DNA from 4 places in the Paraburkholderia sp. DD10 genome. Region 1 is predicted to be linked to each of the others. Evidence: predicted binding sites of a transcription regulator. Region 1 holds the regulator's gene; each other region holds the start of a gene.

Region 1 (4,872 bases):
CATCTGCATGTCCGGCGCTGTCAACGATCGCACGACCGAATACGGCGGCGTGAACGCGACCTTGGAACAACTGTTCTGTTTAACCGCCACCTGACAATTTGTCGATAGTGCGCCGGTCGCGCTTGGTCGGCCTGCCGTGCAATGCGGCGGCCGGTTCGCGATACGTCTTGCGCCGTTCCTGCTCGGCCTGCCGCTTTACCTTGCTCTCACCGGTTTCCGCATAAAGCGTCTGCGCGACGCTCGCGGGGCCGCGCACGTCGCACACGCCCAGCACTTCCACCTGCCACACGATCCGTTCGATCTCGATCTCGACCAGATCGCCGACCCGCACGTCCTTGCTCGGCTTGACGGTCGCGCCGCCGATGCGCACGTGCCCCTTGTCGACCGCGTCCGCCGCCAGCGAGCGCGTCTTGAAGAAGCGCGCCGCCCACAGCCATTTGTCGATGCGCAGCCTCGCGCCCGGTTCAGTGGAGATCCTGTAATTCATGAGCCTCGGTCAAGCCCCTGTCGTATGCGGCACCGGCACCGCCTGCACCGGCCAGCCTTGCAAATTCTGCGCGACGATTTCGCCGAGCGCCGCGATCCACGCTTGCGACGCATTCAGGCAGGCGATCCGGTGAAACTCCTTGCCGCCCGCATGCAGGAACTCGTCGCGCACTTCCATGCCGATTTCCTCGATGGTTTCCAGGCAATCGGCGGTGAAGCCTGGACAGAACACGTCAGCACGCCGCACGCCCGCCGCGCCCAATTCCTTCAGCGTGGGCGCAGTGTACGGCTGCAGCCATTCGGCCTTGCCGAAGCGCGACTGGAAAGTAATGCGGCATTCCACCGGCGTCAGTTCGAGCGCCTGCATCAACAAGGCGCCGGTCTGCTGGCATTGCTCGTGGTACGGATCGCCGAGATCGAGCGTGCGCTTGGGCACGCCGTGAAAACTCAGCACCAGCTTGTCGCCCGCCGCGAAGTCAGGCCGGCCATGCTGATGCCAGTATTGACGCACCTGCGCGGCGAGGGCGGCAATATAGGCCGGATGGTCCGCGTAATGCCGCACCGTGCGGATTTCCGGCTGGTTGCGCATGCGCTTGAGAGCCGAAAAAGCATCGTCGAACGCGGTGGCCGTGGTGGACGACGAGTATTGCGGATACATGGGCATGAGCAGCACGCGCTCGGCGCCCGCCAGCTTCAACTGGTTCAGCATGGCCGGAATGCCGGGCGTGCCGTAACGCATCGCGTAGTCGACCAGCACCGTGTAATCGTTCAATTGCAGCAGATGGCGCAACGCCTCCACCTGCTTCTCCGTATGCACGCGCAACGGCGAGCCCTCGGGCATCCAGACCGCCGCGTATTTCTTCGCCGACGCCCGGCCGCGCAACGGCAAGATCAGCAGACGCAGAATCACCTGCCAGAGCAAGGCGGGAATCTCGACCACGCGGGGATCGGACAGGAACTGCGCCAGATAGCGGCGGACCGCGCGCGGCGTCGGCGCGTCCGGCGTGCCGAGATTGATCAGCAGCACGGCGACACGATGTGACGTGGCGTTCTGTGAAGGCCGCTCGAGGTCGAAGCGCATAGGCAGGAGGGGTAACCGCTTTGGGCGGAAAGTCGGTTCAGGTGGGATTCATTATAGCGGCGCGGTTCCCGGCGAGGTCCGCCGGAGACCCCTGGCCATTCGGCCAATTGGCAAGCCGGGCGCCGTCGCGCATCATGTGCGGCACGAACCTCCGCGGCCGCGATGGGCGGCCGTGTTACTGCTGGCTGAGGGTGAGGGAAAGCAGACGCGCCGTGATATCCACGATCGGGATCACGCGGTTGTAGGCCATGCGGGTCGGCCCGATCACGCCGAGCGTGCCGACGATCTTGCCGTTCACCTCGTAGGGCGCGGTGACGACGCTCATTTCCTCGATCGGCACCAGGTTCGACTCGCCGCCGATGAAAATCTGCACACCCGCCGCATGGCTCGACACGTCGAGCAATTGAAGGAGGCTTGTCTTTTGGTCGAACACATCGAACAGCTTGCGCAAGCGCGCCATGTCCGAGGACAGATCGGCGACTTCCAGCAGGTTGCGCTCGCCGGAAATCAGCACGGTCTCGCCGGTGTCGGCTTCATCCGTGCTGGCGGTGACGGCGGCGTGCATCAACGTGGTCATGTCGCCGCGCAGTTCGTCGATTTCCTCGCGCAGACGGCGGCGCACTTCGTCGAACGACAGGCCAGCGAAGTGCGCGTTGATGTAATTCGACGCTTCAACCAGTTGCGACGGCGAGAAGTCGCGCTGGGTGGCCATGATGCGGTTCTGCACGTCGCCTTCCGGCGTCACGATGATGAGCAGGATGCGCTTGTCGGACAGGCGCATGAATTCGATCTGCTTGAACACATGGCTGCGCCGCGGCGTGAGCACCACGCCGGCGAACTGCGACAGATTGGAGAGCACGCTCGCCGCCGCGGCGACGATTTTCTGCGGTTCGCCCGCCTGCAGCGTAGTCTTGACGGTACGCATCACGGCTTCTTCGTCCGCGGCGGATTCCACCGTCAGCATCGTATCCACGAAGAGCCGGTAGCCGCGCGGAGTAGGAATGCGGCCCGCCGACGTATGCGGACTGATCACGAGCCCCAGGTCCTCGAGATCGGACATCACGTTGCGGATCGTGGCCGGACTCAGTTCGAGGCCGGAATAGCGTGACAACGTGCGCGAGCCGACCGGCTGACCTTCGGCGATGTAGCGCTCGATCAGCGTTTTGAGGAGGGTTTGTGCGCGAGGATCTAGCATGACGGAAAATTTTAGCTCAATGACAGCGCTACCGCGAGCGCTAACGGCGCCCGCCCCTAACGGCCGCGCCGCAAGCCGGCGGGACGGCGTTTCGCATTCGCTGCGGCGCGCGTGCCAGCCCGCGGTTCGGCGCTTCGTCCAGCGTTCTTGCGCCCGCGCGATCCAGTGGCGGCGCGAAGTCCATCGCTCGGTACAGCGCCTCGCCGGCCGCCAGTCCGACGAATCCGACGGCAGCGCGCCGCCGCACTTTACCCGGCGCGCATGTCATCAAGGCTTCACCATTCTAACGACAATCGCGCGATACGCTGACAGCCCGCTCCAGCCGGCCCGCCACCGGGTCTGTCTGCGGTTCTTTTCAGGCCCCACCTATGGTGTAATGCCGGCATGCAAGTAACCAGCCAGTTCAAGACCGTTGCGCTCGTCGGGCGCAACAACACGCCGGGCATCGGCGAGCCGCTGACCGAGCTCGCCGCGTGCATCGCGAAGCGCGGCTTCGACGTCGTGTTCGAAGCCGAGACGGCCGCTGAAATCGGCATCACCGACTACCCGGCGTTGCGTCCCGCCGAGATCGGCGCGCGCGCCGACGTCGCCGTGGTGCTGGGCGGCGACGGCACCATGCTCGGCATCGGCCGTCAGCTCGCGCCTTACCGCACGCCGTTGATCGGCATCAACCACGGGCGGCTCGGCTTCATTACCGACATTCCGATCTCCGACATGCGCGAGACCGTGCCGCAAATGCTGTGCGGCAACTTCGAGCGCGAGGAACGCATGCTGCTCGAAGCGCGCATCATGCGCGGCGGCAACCCGATCTATCACGCGCTGGCCTTCAACGACGTGGTGGTGAACCGCAGCGGCTTCTCGGGCATGGCGGAACTGCATGTCTCGGTGGACGGGCGCTTCATGTACAACCAGCGTTCCGACGGCCTGATCGTCGCCACGCCGACCGGCTCGACCGCTTACGCGCTTTCTTCACAAGGGCCGATCCTGCATCCGCAGTTGCAGGGCATCGTGCTGGTGCCGATCGCGCCGCACGCGCTGTCGAACCGGCCGATCGTGCTGCCGGACGATTCAAAGGTGAGCATTCAGATCGTCTCGGGCCGCGAAGTGAACGTCAATTTCGACATGCAGTCGTTCACCTCGCTCGAACTGAGCGACACGATCGAAGTGCGCCGCTCGCGCCATACCGTGCCGATTCTGCATCCGGTCGGCTACAGCCATTACGCGACGCTGCGAAAGAAGCTGCACTGGAACGAATACCCGTCACACGAAGAAGACGACAAACCCTGAGCGGCCGGCAATCACTGGAACGCGAACGCCGCCGCTGCCGAACCCTGAATCTCACGCTCACCAGACGACCTCCATGCTTCGCCATCTCTCGATACGCGACTTCGTCATCGTCGCCGCGCTCGATCTCGAATTCGACAGCGGCTTTACCGTTTTCTCCGGCGAAACCGGCGCCGGCAAGTCGATCCTGATCGACGCGCTGGCGCTCGCGCTTGGCGCGCGCGCCGATGCGAGCGTGGTGCGCACCGGCGAGAGCCGCGCCGACATCACCGCCGAGTTCGAGACGCATGCGCAAGTCGAGCAGTGGCTCGACGAGCAGGCGCTCGGGGCCACCGCCGACGACGGCCAACACGGCGGCACGGTGATGCTGCGGCGCGTGGTGGACGCGAATGGCCGCTCGCGGGCGTTCATCAACGGCACGGCGGCGACGCTGGCGCAACTGCGCGAAGTCGGCGAAATGCTGGTGGATATCCACGGTCAGCACGCGCATCAATTGCTGATGCGGCCGGACGCGCAACGCGAACTGTTCGACACGCACGCGGGTTTGACCGAGACCGCCGCGTCGGTAACGCGGGCGTGGCGCACGTGGCGCGAAAAGGTTCAGGCAGTCGAGCACGCGCAAACGCGCGACCGCGAGTTGCAACTGGAGCGCGAGCGCCTTGCATGGCAGCTCGCCGAACTGGACAAGCTCGCACCCCAGCCGGGCGAATGGGAGGAGGTCAACAGCGAGCATCGGCGGCTGTCGCATTCGGCCAATCTGATCGACGGCGTGCAAGGCGCGCTCGCCGCGCTGTCCGAATCGGACGAGGCGATGATCACGCACCTT
Region 2 (4,872 bases), 210 kb from region 1:
GTGCGAATACGTAACTCATCCCGTTCTCCGTTTCTTCGATTGTGCCGCCAGCGCGGCGAGAAAAACATCGAGTGTAACGCGCGGCAAAGTGCGGCGCGCGGCGGATGGACAGGGCGCGCCAGGCGAATCGTCTCGCCGGTTTGCCATAGATGCGATACTCACACCCAATAGCGTCCCTTGAATACCGTGGCCACCGCTTCAGGGCGGCACCGCCACACCGTTCCACTGTCCCGATGACTGATTCCGCCGACACTGCCAATCCCTTCCCTTGCGCCCGCTTCATCAAGGAAATCGGCCGCGGCCCGAACGGCGCCCGCGCGCTCACCGCCGAAGACACGCGCGCGCTCTACACCGCCATGCTCGACGGCCGCGTCGCCGAGCTCGAACTCGGCGCGGTGCTGCTCGCCTATCGCGTGAAGGGTGAAACCGCCGACGAACTCGCCGCGATGCTGGCCGGCGCCCATGCGTCGTTCGAACCGGTTCATGTGCCGCACGGCGCCTTCCGGCCCGTCTCGATCCCCACGTACAACGGCGCGCGCAAACAGCCGAACCTCGTGCCGCTGCTCGCCCTGCTGCTCGCGCGTGAAGGCGTGCCGGTGCTGGTGCACGGCGTGACCGAAGATCCGGGGCGCGTGACGAGCGCTGAAATCTTCACGCATTTGCAGATTCCGCACGCGCGCTCGCACGCCGAGATCGAAGACGGTCTCGCCGAGCGCCGTCTAGCGTTCGCGCCGATCGACGTGCTCGCGCCGAAACTCGCGCGCCTGCTCGCGCTACGCCGGCGCATGGGCGTGCGTAATTCGACGCATACGCTCGTGAAGATTCTCCAGCCGTTTGCGCCGGCCGGCCTGCGGCTCGTGAACTACACGCATCCGCCGTATCGGGACAGTCTCACGCAGTTGTTCAACACGCATGCGGACGCGGCGGCCGGCGGCGCCTTGCTGGCGCGCGGCACCGAGGGCGAAGCGGTAGCCGACACGCGGCGCCAGGTGCAGGTCGACTGGCTGCACGACGGCATCTGCGAAACGCGCGTGCCGCATGAGCGCTCGTCGCCGGACGCGCCGGAAGTGGCGTTGCCCGAAGCGCGCGACGCACCCACCACGGCGGCGTGGATCGGCGCCGTGCTGCGCGGCGAGGCGCCCGTGCCGAGCGCGATCGAGCGACAGGTCGAACTGATCGTGGACGTCGCGAAGACGCAGGCGTGAAGGACGCTGCGCGAGCGCGGTGATTGCGCTTGCTGCAAGGGATGGACCGCAATCTCGCCTGACGCGACAGCATCGGGCTGTCGCTGCATCGCCATGCGAGTGATAGGGCAATCTGGCTGCGGCGTGGACGACCGGCGCATGACGGCTCGACGCCGCTCAAGCGCCAACCGGCAGGCTCACTCGATCGCGCAACGGGTGGCTTGCCACGCAATCAGCCGCCATTGCCCGGCTTCGTGCGTATGAATCGCGGTGTACGCGATGGGGAACAGGAGTGCGCCGTTATTCGCCTCCATCTCGATCAGCGCGCGCCCCGTGACGACGCAGGTCTCGCGTCCCACCGGCAACACGTCTTGCGACTGCACCTCGATCTGCCGATAACGGCGGCGGCCGCCGGTAATCCCGTCGATGAACTGCCGCTTCGTCTCGCGTTTGCCGTTGGTATGGACATAGCTCACGTTGTCCGCGAGCAGTGTGTCGAGCGATTGCCCGTCGCCGTCGACCATCGCACGAAAGCGCTCTCGCTCGAGCCCGCGAATCGCTTCGATTATCTTTGCCGCCATTGCTCAGCCCTCGCACCGGTGAGCCGAACATGGCCACGGTCGTCAGAAGTTATATTGCAAATATAGCTGGCTGAAATTTATACCAGGATTCGGCTCTTTGATACCGCCGTTGGAAATATGCTGGAAGCGGTAGCCCGCCTGATACTGCTGGCGATGGCCGAACTGCACGCCCACGCCCGCGACGTCGGCGAACTGGAACGCCGAGCCGAGCGTGAAGTCGGAGGAAATTCGCGGACTCGACAGGAGCCGCACGCCGGCGCCCACTTCGATGAAAGGACGGATCGACCCGGATGCCTTGATGAAGCGAATCATCGGCGTCACGCCGATCTCGCCGATGTTGTCGTGCACGTTGCCTTCGTTGGTGTGCCACCAAGCCATGTGCGCCTCGCCGATCAGCGTGAAATGCCAGTCACCGATTTGCCACCAGGTGAGGTTCGGATCCCAGACCACGCCGAGGTCGAGCTTTTTCACATGATGATCGCCCACGCCGCCGGCGACCTGCAAACCGAACTGATCGGCCGCGGCCAGTCCGGATGCACCCAGCAGTACCGCTGCCGACGCGCTTTTCAGCGCCAGAACACGCCAAGCCTTCTTTTTGTTGTTCATCTAACACCCGAGCTCGCCGAACGTTGAACAATCTGTAACAGATTTGCCTATTCTAAATTCAATCACGATCAGGCGGATCGTATGAAGAAATCTTATTTTTCGCAATTAGTCACTTCTAAAACGGCAAATATCGTTCATTTATGATCGCGGAATAGGATGGCCCGGTAAGTTCTACGGCCCACACAGGGCAAGCGGAAGCGGCGTATGATGGCTATCAGGAAGTGAACTTCAATAGAAAATGACGGAACTTGGATGCCCCTACCGCTTCTAAGTATTAGCACTCAGGAAATCAGAGTGCTAACATCCAACGCTGGAGTCGTCACCTGAATACGCTGTTACCTGATTCCAAAGGAGTTTTTTACGTGAGCCATGCAATGACCCTTCCGAGTACTCTGAGCCCGTCGTCGGCTAAGGCCGCTTCGGCAGGTGCACTGGCGCTCTCGCATTCCTCGCTGCTGCCCGGTCAACTGGGCAACATCGACGCCTACATCCAGGCCGTCAATCGCATTCCGATGCTGACGCCTGCGGAAGAACGCCAGTTCGCCACCGAATTTCGCGAGCAGGGCAACCTCGAGTCCGCACGCCGTCTCGTCCTGTCGCATCTGCGGCTGGTCGTGTCGATCGCGCGCAACTATCTCGGTTATGGCCTGCCGCATGCCGACCTGATCCAGGAAGGCAACATCGGCCTGATGAAGGCCGTGAAACGCTTCGATCCCGAGCAGAACGTGCGCCTCGTGTCGTACGCGATGCACTGGATCAAGGCCGAAATCCACGAATACATCCTGCGCAACTGGCGCATGGTGAAGGTCGCCACCACCAAGGCGCAGCGCAAGCTGTTCTTCAACCTGCGCAGCCATAAGCAGGGCTTGGGCGCGTTCACGCCCGACGAGATCGAAGGTCTCGCCAAGGAGTTGAACGTGAAGCGCGAGGAAGTGGCCGAGATGGAAACGCGCCTCTCGGGCGGCGACATCGCGCTGGAAGGCCAGGTCGAAGACGGCGAAGAGTCGTACGCGCCGATCGCCTACCTTGCCGACTCGCATAACGAGCCGACCGCCGTGCTGGCTTCGCGTCAGCGCGACAAGCTGCAAACCGACGGTATCGCGAGCGCGCTGGATGCACTGGACGCCCGCAGCCGCCGCATCATCGAGGCGCGCTGGCTGAAGGTGGAGGACGACGGCTCGGGCGGCTCGACGCTGCACGAGTTGGCCGACGAATTCGGCGTCTCGGCCGAACGGATTCGCCAGATCGAAGCAAGCGCAATGAAGAAGATGCGCGGCGCACTGACCGAGTATGCGTAAGGTCTGAAAAACTCAGCAAACCGGTTCGCGCGACGCACGCTGACCAGCCGGCCGCAAAGCCCCGCCCTCGCAAGACGGCGGGGCTTTTTTCCGTCCAGGCGTCGAAGCGTCGAAGCCCCGCCTCCTTCGCCGTGCGCGCATTGACTCAGGGCCACGGCCGGCCGGCCGGCGTTCCTTGACCTACCTCAACCCCCCTGGCAATACTGCATCAACCGTGTGGCGCCAGCGACCCGATGCCGCAGCGCGGAACCCACGCGCGCAAGGTCCCGCTCCTAAAATCGGGATGCACTCGCCGGATCGCTCGTGCGATCTGGATCCAGCCGGACCAACCGGCGTGAAGTCGCCATCGACCGCCCATGACCCTAGCCCTCAATCGCAATAACCGCCCTCGCCCGAGCCTGCGTCAACGGCTCGCCGGGTGGGTGCGCGGTCCGACGCTGGCGCGGGATATCGCCATCGTCCTCGCCATCAAATTCACGCTGTTGATGGTGCTCAAGTACACGTTCTTCAATCATCCCCAGGCGGAGCACATGTGGCTGCCGCCTGAGCAGGTTTCGCAGGCGCTGCTGTCAACGCCTGCCCCGCATCCGTCCCAAGGTGATCAACATGCCCGTTAGCGAAGTCGTAGAACTGTCGCGCCTCCAGTTCGCCATCACGGCGCTTTATCACTTTCTGTTCGTGCCGCTCACGCTGGGCCTGTCGTGGCTGCTCGTCATCATGGAATCCGTCTATGTGATGACCGGCAAGCAGATCTACAAGGACATGACCCAGTTCTGGGGCAAGCTGTTCGGCATCAACTTCGCGATGGGCGTCACGACCGGTCTCACGCTGGAATTCCAGTTCGGCACCAACTGGTCGTACTACTCGCACTATGTCGGCGACATCTTCGGCGTGCCGCTGGCGGTTGAAGGTCTGATGGCGTTCTTCCTGGAGTCGACCTTCGTCGGCCTGTTCTTCTTCGGCTGGACGCGGCTTTCGAAAGTGCAGCACGTCACCGTCACGTTCCTCGTCGCGCTCGGCTCGAACCTGTCGGCCCTCTGGATTCTGGTGGCCAACGGCTGGATGAACAATCCGGTCGGCGCCACCTTCAATTACCAGACCATGCGCATGGAACTCGACAGCATCTTCTCCGTGCTGTTCAATCCGGTCGCGCAAGTGAAGTTCGTGCACACGGTCTCGGCCGGTTACGTGACGGCGTCGATG
Region 3 (4,872 bases), 1.8 Mb from region 1:
CCGGCGTCGTGATACGGCGAGCCCGGCGTGATCGGCGTGGGCGACAGATCGGCATAGCCGTAGGCCACCGTGCGCTGCACGACCTGCGGATTGATCGCATGCGCGATGGCCTGGCGCACGCGCAGGTCTTTGAGGATCGGATGATCGAGGTTGAAGTCGATCTCGGCGAGCGGCTCCAGAAAGCGATAGCCGCGTGTTTCGACCACCAGTCGCGGCAATTGCGTGAGGCGCGGCAGATCCGTGAGGGGCACCGGATTTTCGCCGCCCAGATCGAGCGCGCCGGTTTCGAACGCCGCCGAACGCGCGGCGGCGTCGGGAATCACCTTGAACACGAGGCCGTCTATGTACGGTTTGCCCGCATCCCAGTAGTCCGGATTGCGCTCATAGACGATGTTCGAGCCGCGCGTCCACGATTTGAAACGGAACGGTCCGGTACCGATCGGCGCGTTGTTGTGCGGATTCGACAGCGGATCGCCCTGCGCATACAGATGCTTGGGCACGATAGGCGATTCGCCGGCGGAGAGCGCTTTCAACAGATACGGCGCCGGCTTCGACAGTTCGATCACCGCGGTGCGCGCATCGGGCGTGGCCACGCTCGTCACGTTCGCGAAGGTGCTGCGGCCGCGCGGATGCACCGATTTGAGCAGATCGATCGAGAAAGCGACGTCGGCCGACGTGAACGGTTGACCGTCATGCCATTTCACGTTCTGCCGCAGCGTGAAGGTGTACTTCAGTCCGTCCGGGCTGACGGACCACGCCGTGGCCAATTGCGGCTTCGGGCGCAGGTCGAAGTCGTAGGCCAGCAAACCTTCCAGCACCTTGGAACTCGCGACGAGCGCGGGCCCGGTGGTCTGAAAGATCGACACGAGTACCGGCGGTTCGGGATTGATCAACATGTTCAGCGTACCGCCCCGCTTTGGTGTGGCGGCCTCGCCCTGGGCAAGCGCCAGCACCGGGAGGCCCGCCGCTGCGAGCGCCGCGCCGGATGAAACAAGAAATTTGCGTCGATTCAACCGTGCCATGTAATCCAGATCCTTTTACCGATATCGCGGGCCGTGCCGGCCGAATGGAATGCTGAAGAAAGTTGCAATGCGCTAAACAGCGTGTGGATGAATGCAAGCGCGTTAGAACACCCGACCCTCGGTCAGGTGGGTCGTCACGCCGTTCAGCTCGTAGTCGCCAATCACGCGCGCCTTGTGCAGCAATGGGTTGTGACTGAAGATCGTGCGCAGATTGCGCCAATGGCGATCGAAGTTGTGCGCGCGGCCGGTGGCCGATGCGCCGCCAATCTCGAACAGACGCTCGCCCGCATAAAGCGCTAGCTTGCTGACCACGAGTTGTGTCTTGGCGGTGGCGAGCGCGCCTTCCAGCACCAGCTCTTCAGCATTCGCCGCGCCGCTGTGGATCGCATTCGCCGAGCGGTCGAGCGTGCGCGCGTTGGCCGCGACCAGCGCGTCGATCGCCAGGCTGTGCGCCGCGAGATCGCCCACCACCTGTTGCACGAAGCCGTCTTCGCGTGCCGAGGGCGCCGGGCTATGCAGCACCGGGCGGCCGAATTGCGTCACGTAGCGGCGCGCATCGGCGACGATGTTGCGCACGATCCCCGCCGCCACAGTCACCAGATGCAACTGCCGAACCGCGCTGCCATGCCGGCCGGCGAGCGTCGTATAGCCGCGCGTCGCAATCTCGTCGGAGTGCACCTGCACGTTGTCGAGCACGAGACTGCCGCTCGCCGTCATGCGCTGGCCCATGCCGTCCCAGTCGTCGACCACCTGCAACCCTTCGCGCGACACGGGAACCACGATCGACACCTTCTCGTCGTTCTGGTCCTGCACGTTGATGCGTGCATAGTCGGCAAACGCGGTGCCGGTCGAGTAATACTTTTTGCCCGTCACGCGAAAATGCTCGCCATCGCGCACGAGCTTCGTCACGATTTCGCCTGGCCTCGACGTACCCAGTTCCGTAGACGCCCCGCCGAAGATTGCCCCCTGCCGTATGCGCTCTATCTGCGTGTCGTTGAAAGCAGAACGTGGCGACAGCAGTAATTGCTCGGTCTGATCGAAGTGAATTCGCAACGCGTGGGCGACATTCGATTCATGCGCAGCCAGCGTAGCGATCACATGAAAGAGATCTTCCAGCGATCCGCCCAGGCCGCCCCACTCCACGGGGAAACGGAGCACACCCAGTCCGGATTCACGAAACAGCCTGAATCCGTGGAAAGGCAACTCGCGCCGCACCTCGCGCTGCGCCGCGTCTTCGCCAATCGCCTGCGCCAACGCCGGCAACCCGGCAAGTGCGGCATCGAGCCGTGCGCGCGCGGTGGCGTCCTGAGAAACCTGCATGCGTTGATTCCTTGTAAAAGCACACGGATCGATTTCGATCCGACTATTTGAGGTGGGTGAACAATGCGGCGTCTCGAAAGGACGTGCCGATTCGACGGACCAGTATAGGGATGCGGCCCTCCGCGCAAAACCAGCGAATTGAGCTATGGATACACGCTATTGTGAAATGCAAATTGTGGATAAGGATCGATGAATCCGTTATTGGAGCAACGGCCGCCACATTTCTATACTCGCTTCCGGTCAGCACTCACCAACGACGAGTGCCAGAATTTAACCGTGGAAATAGAACCATGAGCCTACGTCCCTTGCATGACCGTCTGATCGTCAAGCGTCTCGACCAGGAAACCAAAACTGCTTCGGGCATCGTCATTCCGGAAAGCGCCGCGGAAAAACCCGACCAGGGCGAAGTGATCGCCATCGGGCCGGGCAAACGCGACAGCGACGGCAAGCGCATCGAACCCGATCTGAAAGTGGGCGAACGCGTACTGTTCGGCAAATACGCCGGGCAGTCGGTCAAAGTCGACGGCAATGAACTGCTGGTACTGCGCGAAGAAGATGTCGTCGCAGTCGTCACTCAATAACGAACAGAGCGTCTAACCATGGCAGCAAAAGAAATCATTTTTAGCGACATCGCCCGCTCGCGGCTGGTTGAAGGCGTGAACATCCTCGCGAATGCGGTGAAAGTCACCTTGGGCCCGAAAGGCCGTAACGTGGTACTCGAACGCAGCTTCGGCGCGCCCATCGTCACCAAGGACGGTGTGTCGGTCGCGAAGGAAATCGAATTGTCGGATCGCGTGCAGAACATCGGCGCACAGCTGGTTAAAGAAGTCGCCTCGCGCACCAGCGACGCGGCCGGCGACGGCACGACGACGGCGACCGTGCTTGCTCAGGCGATCGTGCGCGAAGGCCAGAAATACGTGGCGGCGGGCCTCAATCCGTTGGATCTGAAGCGCGGTATCGACAAGGCGGTGATCGCCGCGATCGACGAGCTGAAGAAGATCAGCAAGCCGACCACCACCAGCAAGGAAATCGCTCAGGTCGCGACCATTTCGGCCAACGGCGAAGAGTCGATCGGTCAGCGTATCGCGGAAGCGATCGACCGTGTCGGCAAGGAAGGCGTCATCACGGTAGAAGACGGCAAGTCGCTCGACGACGAGCTCGACGTGGTGGAAGGTCTGCAGTTCGATCGCGGCTACCTGTCGCCGTATTTCATCAACGATCAGGACAAACAGGTTGCGGTGCTCGATAACCCGTTCGTGCTGCTGCACGACAAGAAAGTGTCGAATATCCGCGATCTGCTGCCGATTCTCGAACAGGTCGCCAAAGCCGGCCGCCCGCTACTGATCATCGCAGAAGACGTGGAAGGCGAAGCGCTGGCCACGCTGGTGGTGAACAACATTCGCGGCATTCTCAAGACGGTCGCGGTCAAGGCGCCGGGCTTCGGCGATCGTCGCAAGGCGCTGCTGGAAGACATCGCGATCCTGACCGGCGGTCAGGTGATCGCGGAAGAAACCGGCCTGTCGCTCGATAAAGCGACGCTCGCCGAACTGGGTCAGGCCAAGCGCATCGAAGTCGGGAAGGAAAACACCACTGTCATCGACGGCGCTGGCGACAGCAAGAATATCGAAGCGCGCGTCAAGCAGATCCGTGTGCAGATCGAGGAAGCGACTTCCGACTACGACCGCGAAAAGCTGCAGGAACGCGTAGCGAAGCTGGCTGGCGGCGTCGCGGTCATCAAGGTGGGCGGCGCAACCGAAATCGAGGTCAAGGAAAAGAAAGACCGTGTCGACGACGCACTGCATGCCACGCGCGCAGCCGTCGAAGAAGGCATCGTGCCTGGCGGCGGCGTGGCACTGATTCGCGTGAAGCAGGCGATTAGCGGCCTGAAGGGCGTGAATGCCGATCAGGACGCGGGTATCAAGATCGTGTTGCGCGCGCTCGAAGAACCGCTGCGCCAGATCGTCACGAATGCCGGCGAAGAAGCGAGCGTGGTCGTCGCGAAGGTCGCGGAAGGCACGGGTAATTTCGGCTACAACGCACAGACCGGCGAATACGGCGATCTGGTCGAGTCGGGCGTGCTCGATCCGACCAAGGTCACGCGCACCGCACTGCAGAACGCGGCCTCCGTTGCCGGGCTGCTGCTGACCACCGACGCAACAGTTCACGAAGCACCGAAGGATACGCCGGTCGCGGGTCAGCCGGGCGGTCCTGGCGCCGGTGGCCCGGGACTCGATTTCTAATCATTCGACCCAGCGCCTCACGCCAGGCGGTTAAGCAGAAGCGCGGGGCCGGCGTCCGCTTCACAGCGCGCCGGCCCGCCAGCGTGGCAATCTGCCCTAAGCCCTTCCAGGCGGACGGACGGACCCGGCAGCGCAGCCAGACCGAATGCGCCCTTCGAGCGCACGTACCCGTCCCTTCAGACTAGCAATGCGTCAGTTCAATTCTTCGCCGCAATCCTGAACTCAGTCTCGTCGAAGAACCCTTGCTGTGAAAACGGATCGACATAGCTCGCCACCCCCTTCTCGATCGA
Region 4 (4,872 bases), 150 kb from region 1:
TTCACAGAAGCCCGATGAGCACCGCCAATTACCACATTGTCCTGCCGCTCGTTTTCGAAACAAACAGGACCAGCGGTTCACAAAAAAGCGCAAGCCGTTTGAGCGGAGAGGCCAAAACGGAATTCGTTGAAGACAATAGCTTCGATTACGAACTCTTTGTTCATGCCAACTCGGAAATCGAAAAGCGTGCACTCGAATCGGGCAGCAATTTCTCGAAAGATCGGCAATGGGTTCAGCGTGTTGTCGCCCGAATAAATGAACCCGAGAACTCACCGGAGCGCCTGAGCAACGCGGGAATCCGGCGCCAACGATGGCACCACGCCTGAGCGCCAGGGGAGCATGACAATGGGAAAGTCTCACGCTTTCGTGCAACGTTGCCATGGTGCGATTACCGCTGAGGACAGAATCCGGATGTTCCGCCAAAGGCCGGTCACCATCTGGCTCACCGGTCTTTCAGGTGCAGGCAAGTCGACCATCGCGTTCGCGCTCGAACAACAGCTCGTGTCACTCGGACATGCGTGCTATGTGCTCGACGGCGACAATATCCGTCACGGCTTGGCGCGCGACCTCAGCTTCGAAAAGGAAGATCGGCGCGAGAACATTCGCAGAGTCGCACACGTCGCACAGTTGATGAACGACGCCGGTCTCATTGTCATCACGGCGCTCATTTCTCCCATGCGTGAAGACCGGGCCATGGCGCGCGAAATCATTGGGGCGGGCACATTCATCGAGACCCATCTTTCCGCGCCGGTCGACACGTGCGCTCGCCGTGATCCGAAAGGCCTCTATGCGAAAGCCAGGGCGGGAGAGATTCCTTCGTTTACCGGTGTATCGGCACCCTATGAAGCCCCGGTCGAGCCCGAGCTGCGGATCGATACCGCAACATTGACGCCGGATCAAAGCGTGGCGAAGATATTCGACTATTTGCGCGAGAACGCTCTCGCCCTGAAGCTCGCCCGCGAAGCGGCCTCGTGATACCGGGGGTGCCCGCGCGCGCGCCGCCTGCTCCCAAGAAAAAACCCGCAAAGCTAAATGCCTTGCGGGTTTTTCGTTGGAAAGCACGCCTCGCGGCGCGCTTTCCCATGCATTCCCAAGCGAGCCTCGTAACGAGGCCCACGCGGAATTACATGTCCATGCCCATGCCGCCCATGCCGCCCGGCATTCCGCCGCCGCCCATCGGAGCGTCTTCCTTCGGCAGTTCGCACACAGCTGCGTCGGTCGTCAGCAGGAGACCTGCAACCGATGCTGCGTTTTGCAGCGCGGTGCGCGTCACCTTCGTCGGGTCCACGACACCTGCGTCAACCAGGTCGACGTACTCGCCGGTTGCCGCGTTGTAGCCGTAGTTGCCCTTACCGGCAGCAACAGCCGCCACCACGACGCTGGCTTCTTCGCCGCCGTTCGTGACGATCTGGCGCAGCGGCTCTTCCATCGCGCGCAGCACGATCTTGATACCTGCGTCCTGATCGGCGTTGGCGCCCTTCAGACCTGCGATTGCCGTGCGTGCGCGGATCAGCGCGACGCCGCCGCCGGCCACGATGCCTTCTTCCACAGCTGCGCGCGTTGCGTGCAGTGCGTCTTCGACACGCGCCTTCTTTTCCTTCATTTCGACTTCGGTCGCAGCGCCAACCTTGATCACTGCAACGCCGCCTGCCAGCTTGGCAACGCGTTCCTGCAGCTTTTCACGGTCGTAGTCCGACGTAGCTTCTTCGATTTGCGTGCGAACCTGCTTCACACGTGCTTCGATGTTTGCAGCTTCGCCAGCGCCGTCGATGATCGTGGTGTTTTCCTTGCCCACTTCGATGCGCTTTGCTTGACCCAGTTCGGCCAGCGTTGCCTTCTCGAGCGTCAGGCCGGTTTCTTCCGCGATGACTTGGCCGCCAGTCAGGATCGCGATGTCTTCCAGCATGGCTTTACGGCGATCGCCGAAGCCCGGAGCCTTCACGGCAACCGTCTTCAGAATGCCGCGGATGTTGTTCACCACCAGCGTGGCCAGCGCTTCGCCTTCGACGTCTTCAGCGATGATCAGCAGCGGACGGCCTGCCTTTGCGACTTGTTCCAGCACCGGCAGCAGATCGCGGATGTTCGAAACCTTCTTGTCGTGCAACAGCACGAACGGGTTTTCGAGCACGGCAACTTGCTTGTCCGGGTTGTTGATGAAGTACGGCGACAGGTAGCCGCGGTCGAATTGCATACCTTCGACGACGTCCAGTTCGTCTTGCAACGACTTGCCGTCTTCAACGGTGATGACGCCTTCCTTGCCGACCTTGTCCATCGCTTCAGCGATACGGTCGCCGATCGACGAATCGCTGTTCGCCGAGATCGCGCCAACCTGAGCGATTTCCTTGTTGGTCGTGCACGGCTTGCTGATCTTGCGCAGTTCTTCGATCGCGGCGGTCACGGCCTTGTCGATACCGCGCTTCAGGTCCATCGGATTCATGCCCGATGCGACGTACTTCATGCCTTCGCGGACGATCGACTGAGCCAGGACCGTTGCGGTCGTGGTACCGTCACCGGCGTTGTCGCTGGTCTTGGAAGCGACTTCCTTGACCATTTGCGCGCCCATGTTCTGAAGCTTGTCTTTCAGTTCGATCTCTTTCGCGACCGAAACGCCATCTTTCGTGACCGTCGGGCCGCCGAAGCTGCGCTCGAGGACAACGTTGCGGCCCTTCGGACCCAACGTGACCTTCACAGCGTTCGCGAGGATATTCACGCCTTCAACCATCTTGGCACGGGCGGAATCACCGAATACGACGTCTTTAGCTGCCATCTTCTAACTCCTTGAATTCTTGGGATATAACCGGGGAAGTAGCGACTTGCGCCTACTTCTGCACCACGGCCATGATGTCTTCTTCGCGCATGACGAGCAGTTCGTTGCCGTCGACCTTGACGGTCTGGCCTGCGTACTTGCCGAACAGAACGCGGTCACCCACCTTCACGTCGAGCGCAATGGATGCGCCCTTGTCGTCACGCTTGCCCGGGCCGACTGCCAGGATTTCGCCTTGATCCGGCTTTTCCGCTGCGGCTTCGGGGATCACGATGCCCGACGCGGTCTTGGTTTCTTGGTCCAGACGTTTGACGATCACGCGATCATGCAAAGGACGAAGGTTCATACATACTCCTCTCTTGATTGAGACTGAAGAACGCTGAGAAAACCCGGCTGGCCGAGCCAACCGGCGATGTTGTTAGCACTCTCGTGCAGCGAGTGCTAATTATATGGACGGGTGGTGACAAATTCAAGAAGGGATGCGGCGATTGTCGAAATCCGCTTACCTTTGCGCTTTGTTTGCTTCGGTTCGAACCTTGCATTGCAGCAAAAATCGGCGTCTCATTCGAATAATGTTATTTCGCAACAAGTACTTATACGGTTTCTCGCGTATCGCTAGGCGTCACCGGTTCAGGCGCGGACCGCCATCCTGAGAATCAGCGCGCCGCAATTCGATGCGCAAGCATCCTGGCAGGGAAAACCCTATCAAGACCGGTAGCCAGAAATATTTGTCGGCCTTCATGCAGCTTCGACGAAGCGGCCGCGGGGCGTGCTGATCATGTATTCCGCTGCACATGCGCATTGGTGAACTCGCGACGCGGACACAAGGCCTCTCTCGAAGCGCGTGGACGTCAAGACGTGCGGTCGGATGCCGATGGACTCGCCATGCGTTCGCGGCTATGGCGAATTTCTCTCCGAAGAAAATGCCTCGCTACAAGGTGCTTCCACGCTGTCTGCGGGGATAGTTGACCTTGAATAAACCATCTCTGGCGCGCGATTGCCTTCGTGGTGATTGCGTGCCTGTCTCTCGTTGCGCTTGATGGCTCGCGAAGTTGAAGTGCATGGGCAGTCGAGCGACAGCACGCTAACCTTGGTCCGCGCATTGGCGCCCGCGTGATAAGCAGATCAAGGTGGGTTATTCCCGTTTCGAGGAGAATCGCAGAATGGCGTCATGCGGCTGAACAACTACCGCAGCCACCCGCACTGTCCTTTGTAGCAGTTGCGTTGTCCAAAGACGAGATTTTGCATGAGTACTGGCGCCACACAATCTGGGCATTCCGCTGACGTGCTTTGCCTCGTCATTGTGGTGCGATTGTTCGTCTGGCATCTAATCCGCCAAATCGAACTCTTGATCGACTTGGATTACAAGACGGCCTGACTTGGCTCGCAAATCACCGCCAATTCGATATCGCATTGCATGGCGAATTCAGTCGCGCCATGCGTCACGTGAATGCTCTTGCACTGATCATGCTGGATGTCGATTGCTTCGAGCGATACCACGACATCCAGGGACACGCAGCGGGCGATGACCGCCTGTGAACGATTGGCCATTTCATCAGAGATCTGATAGCCCGACGTTCTGGAGAGTTGGCCACACGCTATGGGAGAGGAGATTGCAGCGCTTCTTCCGTATACCGATGTAGCCCATGCCGCAGCAATCGCGGACACTATCCGCAGCGCTATCCGTAGCCTGAAAATTGAACATTCAGGCAACCGAACCGGCTTCGTCACGATAAGCGCAGATGTTGACGAGCGGATGCCGATGCGAAGTGTGGGTGAGCCCGTGGAGCTAATACTCGCTGCCGACAAGGCTTTGCGTGAGGCAAAGCGCAAAGGACGAAATCGAACGCGTGGCGCCACGGGTGACTTTCCGTCATCGGCTACGGCCTTACATCGTCACTGAGCGCCTCGAGTGCAAAGCGTTCAATCCATTGCCACGCTGGCTTCATCCATGCTCGACGCCAAGCAGCCGCCGCGCCAGCGCCGCGCCGCCTTCGCGCATCACTGCGTCATGGTTCCATTGGAAAACCGGTCGCAATAAAGGCGCCAATGCATTCATCCATGCGCGGTTCGTACGGACGCACCAGTCATAGCGGACCACGGTAAGA

The links. Region 1 encodes HrcA, which represses chaperone genes, less so after heat shock. Its sites were predicted from a motif close to TTAGCACTCNNNNNNNNNGAGTGCTAA; they were not measured.
Region 2: a site for HrcA is predicted at 2,646-2,672, ahead of rpoH (RNA polymerase sigma factor RpoH). Genes of this name have one in related genera too.
Region 3: a site for HrcA is predicted at 2,583-2,609, ahead of ACOCG7_RS22730 (co-chaperone GroES). Genes of this name have one in related genera too.
Region 4: a site for HrcA is predicted at 3,183-3,209, ahead of groES (co-chaperone GroES). Genes of this name have one in related genera too.

The regions. Positions count from the first base shown of each region.
Region 1 covers NZ_CP185393.1:3,958,577-3,963,448, reverse strand. Annotated here, with positions in the region: gene ACOCG7_RS33265 (hypothetical protein) at 1-94, shown strand, start outside; gene ACOCG7_RS33260 (RNA-binding S4 domain-containing protein) at 80-487, opposite strand; gene hemH (ferrochelatase) at 497-1,567, opposite strand; gene hrcA (heat-inducible transcriptional repressor HrcA) at 1,743-2,762, opposite strand; gene ACOCG7_RS33245 (NAD kinase) at 3,147-4,049, shown strand; gene recN (DNA repair protein RecN) at 4,123-4,872, shown strand, end outside.
Region 2 covers NZ_CP185393.1:3,753,551-3,758,422, reverse strand. Annotated here, with positions in the region: gene ACOCG7_RS32415 (fumarylacetoacetate hydrolase family protein) at 1-19, opposite strand, end outside; gene ybiB (DNA-binding protein YbiB) at 234-1,205, shown strand; gene ACOCG7_RS32405 (nuclear transport factor 2 family protein) at 1,382-1,765, opposite strand; gene ACOCG7_RS32400 (acyloxyacyl hydrolase) at 1,808-2,371, opposite strand; gene rpoH (RNA polymerase sigma factor RpoH) at 2,734-3,669, shown strand; gene cydP (cytochrome oxidase putative small subunit CydP) at 4,026-4,286, shown strand; gene ACOCG7_RS32385 (cytochrome ubiquinol oxidase subunit I) at 4,276-4,872, shown strand, end outside.
Region 3 covers NZ_CP185393.1:1,638,908-1,643,779, forward strand. Annotated here, with positions in the region: gene ACOCG7_RS22720 (ABC transporter substrate-binding protein) at 1-1,022, opposite strand, end outside; gene ACOCG7_RS22725 (acyl-CoA dehydrogenase family protein) at 1,125-2,342, opposite strand; gene ACOCG7_RS22730 (co-chaperone GroES) at 2,633-2,923, shown strand; gene groL (chaperonin GroEL) at 2,942-4,582, shown strand; gene ACOCG7_RS22740 (ATP-binding cassette domain-containing protein) at 4,780-4,872, opposite strand, start outside.
Region 4 covers NZ_CP185393.1:31,456-36,327, reverse strand. Annotated here, with positions in the region: gene ACOCG7_RS15535 (hypothetical protein) at 15-326, shown strand; gene cysC (adenylyl-sulfate kinase) at 346-975, shown strand; gene groL (chaperonin GroEL) at 1,124-2,767, opposite strand; gene groES (co-chaperone GroES) at 2,820-3,110, opposite strand; gene ACOCG7_RS15515 (GGDEF domain-containing protein) at 4,055-4,303, shown strand; gene ACOCG7_RS15510 (diguanylate cyclase) at 4,365-4,667, shown strand; gene ACOCG7_RS15505 (SRPBCC family protein) at 4,710-4,872, opposite strand, start outside.